One region of the Pseudoduganella sp. RAF53_2 genome, then DNA from elsewhere that is predicted to be linked to it. Evidence: riboswitches for the same ligand, from Rfam matches in the RefSeq annotation. Region 1 holds a riboswitch; the other holds the start of a gene.
What was found. Region 1 has a riboswitch for cyclic di-GMP ahead of AB4Z11_RS14470 (S8 family serine peptidase). Riboswitches for the same ligand answer to the same signal wherever they lie in the genome.

Region 1 (3,420 bases):
CGCAGTGGTGTCAGCTGGAGGTGGCGTCGTTGCGCTGCCTGCGGCGGCTGCCACTGCAGCCGCAGCGTTCACACGGCCGTAGCCGAATTGCGGATCGCGGCCGGCGGTGCCCAGGTCAACCGCGGTGGAGTACAGGATGCTTTCGACCTTGCTGTTGCTCAGCGATGGGTTGGCGGACATCACCAGCGCTGCCACACCGGCGGCAACCGGGGAGGAGAACGAGGTGCCGTTCACCGCGCCATAGGTGCCGTCTTGTGCGGTGGTGTAAATGCCTGCACCTGGCGCGGCCAGCGAGACGAAGTTGCCGTAGCTGGAGAAGCTGGCGCGGGCGTCGGTGCTGTCGGTCGCGGACACAGCGATCATGCTGGTGGTCGGGGTGTAGCCTTCGTCGCGGTTGTAGTTACCGGCGGAGACGAACAGCAGGCCGCCCTTGCTCTTCAGGTAGTTGGCAGCGCTGATCACGGCCGAGCTGGTCGGCATGGCAGCGTAGCTGACGTTCACCACGCGGGCGCCATGGTCGGCCGCCCAGGTAATGCCGCTGGCAATGGTCGAGAAGTAGGCGTAGCAGCCGTAGGTCGGATCGACGTAAGCGATACGCACCGGCATGATCTTGGCCTGGCCGGCGACACCGGCCACACCCGTGCCATTGTTCATGGCAGCGGCGGCAGCGCCGGCGACTTTGGTGCCGTGACCGCAGACGTCGGCGGTATTGGTGTTGTTGTCGTAGATGTTATAGCCAGGCACCATGTGCGAAGCCAGGTCGGGAACCGGGTCGACGCCGGAGTCCAGAATCGCGATGGTCACGCCTGCGCCCTGGGCTTTATCCCAGGCCGCGTCGGCGCCGATCTTGCTGATGTGCCACTCGCTGCCCAGGTACGGGTCATTGGTGGTGGTGGTCGGTTCAACGCGCTTGTCCAGCTCGGCGTATTTGAAGTTAGGGTCGTTTTTCAGGGCATCGACAACCTGCTGCTCGGAGCCGGCAGCAGTGTCAACCAGGTGCAGATTGCTCTGACCCAGCTTGCGCTTCTTGCCGCCGCCGTGGGTCTTCAACACTTTATCGAAATTTTCGTCGGTCAAGCCGGCACGTGGTTCAACCAGGATGCGGCCGCGGGCGAATTGTTCCGCGGCCGGTTTGTCGGCGCGGGCAGCAGGCGCCATTGCGAGGAGCGCGGCGGCAACTGCGAATACGGTGAGGGAAGTATTGGAGAGGCGGGCTGCGGTGGAGCGGTTCTTCATAGATGGAAGTCCAGTTTTCAAAGTTTCAGAAAAGCGGACTGCCAACTGGTCTCGTGACCAGTGCGAAGAAGACAGCACTCGGCTCAGCCGAAGAGCTGTATCTGGCAGTCCTGCCGTCATAGAGATTTAAAAAATCCCTTTAGACCGTAGACTTTGCGACCCATGCTTTCGCGTGGTGTGCCTTTGTCAGATTTCTGCGTCAGATCTTAATTGACGAATTGCGGGTAAGCAATCGCTATCTTTAATTAAGTTTTCTGTTGTTGCACATTAGTCTGAACACTATGCAAAGTTGGTTTGCGTAATTTTAACTGATCGAAAGATTGAACGTATACAATGACTTACGTCAATTATGCGCAGCAACTATTCTGATGCAAGTGACAATAATAATATATAGTACAGATAAATAAAAACCGGGCAATAAGCCCGGCTTTTAATATTATTAATTACTGTTGATTTAGCGGCTGGTAACTTGCACCTGGGTATTGGTGGTATTGCCCGCTTTATCCTTGGCGACGGCTTGGATCACGTGATTGCCGGCAGTGGCTTTCTTGGCGTTCCAGCTGTAAGACATGCTTGCGCCGCTGCCGCTGGCCTTCAATGCGCCGTCGATATACAGAGACATCGAGATGCCGGCCGCGCCGCTGTTGTCCGAAGAGCTCAGGGTAATGTTGACGTTGCCGGTCACGGTGCCGCCGTTGGTCGGATTGGTGATGGCCAGGGCCGGAGCGGTGGTGTCAGCAACCGGCGGGGTCACGCTGTTCGACACGTTGACCGAAACCGGGGTGGAGGAAGCCACATTGCCTGCGGCATCATAAGCGACAGCAACCAGGGTGTTCATACCGTTTGCGGCGCCAGTCGAGTTCCAGGAGAAGCTGAACGGGCCGGCGGTATCCGAGGCGACCACAGTGTTGTTGACTTTGAGATCGACACGGGCCACACCAACATTGTCGGCCGCGTTGACGCTGACGATCACGCTGCCGGAAACGGTGCCGTTAGCGGAAGGCGAGGTGATTGCCACGGTCGGAGCAGTAGTGTCGGGTGCCGGGGCGCTAGATGCGGCCGCAGCGACAGCCGCCGCGGCGTTCACGCGGCCGTAACCGAAGTAAGGATCTTTGCCGGCCGCGCCCAGATCGGTTGCGGTAGAGTACAGCAGGCTTTCCACCTTGCTGTTGCTCAGGGTCGGGTTGGCCGACATCATCAGTGCTGCCACGGCAGCTGCGATCGGGGCCGAGAACGAGGTGCCGTTCACGGCGCCGTAGGCACCGCCTTGGGCGGTGGTGTAGATGCCGGAGCCTGGCGCGGACAGATTAACGTAAGCGCCGAAGCTGGAGAAGCTGGCCAGAGCGTCATTGCTGTCGGTGGCAGACACGGCGATCATGGAATCGGTCGGGGTGTAGCCATCATCCTTGGCGTAGTTGCCGGCGGAGACGAACACCAGGCCGCCCTTGCTCTTCATGTAGTTCGACGCGCTGATGATGGCCGAGCTGGTTGGCAGAGCAGCGTAGCTGACGTTGGCGATACGGGCGCCGTGGTCGGCCGCCCAGGTGATGCCGCTGGCGATGGTCGAGAAGTAAGCGTAGCAGCCGTAGGTCGGGTCAACGTAAGCGATACGGACCGGCATGATCTTGGCTTGGCCCGCAACGCCAGCAACGCCGGCGCCGTTGTTGGAGGTCGCAGCCGCTGCGCCGGCGACCTTGGTGCCGTGGCCGCAGACGTCGGCGGTGTTGGTGTTGTTGTCGTAGATGTTGTAACCGGCAACCATATTGGCAGCCAGGTCAGGGACGGCGTCCACGCCGGAATCCAGGATGGCGATGGTCACGCCGGCACCCTGGGTAGTGTCCCAGGCGGTGTCAGCGCCGATTTTGCTGATGTGCCATTCGCTGCCCAGGTAGGGGTCGTTAGTGGTCGCGGTAACAGGCACGCGCTGATCCAGTTCAGCGAACTTCAGGCTTGGGTGCTTTTTCAGCAGTGCCACGACGGCTTTTTCGGAGGCATTGGCCGGCAGGTCAACGATGTGCAGGTTGCTCTGGCCCAGCTTGCGCGCTTTACCGCCATGAACTTTCAGAATGTTGGCGAACTCGTCGGCGGTGAGGCCGGCGCGCGGTTCAACGATAATGCGGCCACGGGCATAATCCTGGGCGTTGTCGTTGGCAGCGAAGGCAGGGGCGGCGAAGCCAGCCAGGG
Region 2 (2,480 bases), on a different contig from region 1:
CCTTCACCGGAGCCGCAACCACGTTGGCCACGTTCACCGAGACTGGCGCGGACGATGCCACATTGCCTGCCGCGTCGTAGGCGACCGCGATCAGCGAGGCCATGCCGTTCACTACACCTTTGGAATCCCAGGAGAAGGCGAAAGGCGCTGCGCTGTCGGTGGCAACCACGGTGTTGTTCACCTTCAGTTCAACGCGCGACACGCCGACGTTGTCAGCCGCGTTCACGTTGATAGCAACGGTGCCGAACACGGTGCTGCTGGCGGCTGGCGAAGCAATTGCCACGGTCGGCGCGGTGGTGTCCTTCGGAGTGGACGCTGCAATCGCGGCATCCACCGCAGCGGCGGCATTCACGCGGCCGTAACCGTAGTAGATGTCGCGGCCTGGCGTGCCCAGATCGACAGCGGTGGAATACATCAGGCTTTCGATCTTGGCCGGGTCCAGCGATGGATTGGCCGACATCATCAGCGCTGCCACACCGGCTGCCACCGGGCTGGCGAAAGACGTGCCGTTCCAGCCGCCGTAGCCGCCGCCCGCTACGGTGGTGTAGATGCTCGAACCTGGCGCGGACAGTGAAACGAAGCTGCCGTAGCTGGAGAAGCTGGAGCGGCTGTCGGTGCTGTCGGTGGCCGACACGGCGATCATGGTGGTGGTCGGCGTGAAGCCTTCATCGCGGTTGCTGTTACCGGCCGAGACGAACAGCAGGCCGCCCTTGCTCTTCAGGTATTGTGCGGCGCTCTGCACAGCGGCGCTGGCGGGAACGCTGGCGTAGCTGATGTTCACCACGCGCGCGCCATGGTCGGCCGCATAGGTCACGGCGCTGGCCATGGTCGAGTAGTAGGCGTAGCAGGAGTTGGTGGCGGCGTCCTTGTAGGCGATACGGATCGGCATGATCTTCGCGTTACCGGCCACGCCAGCGACGCCCGCGCCATTGTTCATGGCCGCGGCAGCGGTGCCGGCGACCGCGGTGCCGTGGCCGCACACGTCGCTGGTGTCGGCGTTATTGCTGTACACGTTCCAGCCGGGGACGATGTGCGGCGCCAGGTCGGGGTGGGTGCTGTCCACGCCGCTGTCCAGAATGGCAATGGTGACGCCTGCGCCCTGGGCTTTATCCCAGGCAGTGTTGGCGCCGATTTTGCTGATATGCCATTCGCTGCCCAGGTAAGGGTCATTGGTGACCGCGCTCAGCTTCACGCGGCGGTCCACTTCCACGTACTTGAAGTTCGGGTTCTTGCGCAGTTCAGCCACGACCGACTTTTCATTGCCGTTGCCGGGCAGGTCGACGATGTGGATATTACTTTGACCCATCTTGCGGCGCTTGCCGCCGTGCGGGCGCAGGGCTTCGTCAAAATTGGCCGTACTCAGGCCTTCGCGCGGTTCGACCAGGATGCGGCCGCGCGCATATTCGCCTTCAGGCGCGTCGTCCGTTGCGTTGTGGGCAGCATAGGCTGCGGGAATCATGGCGGCCATGGCCGCGGTCATTGCGAGGAGGGAAATGCTGTGCTTCTTCATTGGGTAGTTAAGTCCAGTTTTCAAAAAATTACCGAAAAGCGGACTGCCCGCCGGTCGGGCGACCGGTGTGAAGAGCTCACCACCGGGATGGGCCCGGGGTTGACGAGTCTGGCAGTCCTGCCGTCGCAGAGGGCCTTGGCCTCTTGACCGTTGACTTTGCGTCCCGCGCTCACACGCGGTTTGCTTTTTACAGATTTATTGAAACGCGATGGTAACGAACTCGGCGACCTGCCGCAAACGAATTCTCAATCGTGCGCGCGGGTGTTGCGGATGTGTCTGGACGGGGTTGAAACTAGATGGCAGAAGGCTAAATGGTGCGAAATAGGCGCGAATTAGGCAAGAAATAGGCGAGAAATAGGGAGGGACCCCATCTAGCTTTGGCTAAATAGGGTCCGGCCCCATTGCGGTCAGTGGAAGTGCTCGGTGCCGGTGGGGGCGTCTTCCGGCATCTCGGCGTGGACCAGTTCGCCGGAGGGATCGGCAAACAGGGGAGCGCCGCAGTCGTCGCAGTACTCAGCGACGTATTTTTCGCCCAGCTTCTTCACCTGCGAAACGCCAGCCTCGTTCAGGTGCTCGATGATTTCTTCCACCGGCGTACGCGGCTTCAGCATGGCGGTCAGGTGGCCGGCGGTAATCGGGCCTTCCGGCGGCGTGCCTTCTTCGTCTTCCTGGCCATACAGCGGCCACACCACGCCGTAGATCACGTCGCTGTCGCTGCGGCGGGTGAACGCCACGCGGTATTCGTCGATCTGGCCGTCCGGCGCGGATTCGTCGCCGAAGCCCGCAATCACCGCGCGCAGTTCGTTTGGCTCGCAGGACAGCGAATGCGTCAGATAATGCACCGCAGCGCGGATCGAGACGGGACGAATCAGCTTGTCCGCCTCGCGGCAGGCCATGTAGTACGCTTCCGGCAACAGCAGCTCGATGCCGCAGCCCGGCAGCAGGCGTGCAACGGTCGGCTCGGCCTGGG

Region 2: another riboswitch for cyclic di-GMP. It lies ahead of AB4Z11_RS04715 (S8 family serine peptidase); the one in region 1 lies ahead of AB4Z11_RS14470 (S8 family serine peptidase).

What each region holds. Positions count from the first base shown of each region.
Region 1 covers NZ_JBFRDW010000217.1:120-3,539, forward strand. The annotation lists partial or broken gene AB4Z11_RS14470 (S8 family serine peptidase) at 1-1,236, opposite strand, end outside; cyclic di-GMP riboswitch class I at 1,337-1,428, opposite strand; gene AB4Z11_RS14475 (S8 family serine peptidase) at 1,691-3,420, opposite strand, start outside.
Region 2 covers NZ_JBFRDW010000045.1:2,329-4,808, reverse strand. The annotation lists gene AB4Z11_RS04715 (S8 family serine peptidase) at 1-1,510, opposite strand, end outside; cyclic di-GMP riboswitch class I at 1,618-1,705, opposite strand; gene AB4Z11_RS04710 (DUF2863 family protein) at 1,918-2,480, opposite strand, start outside.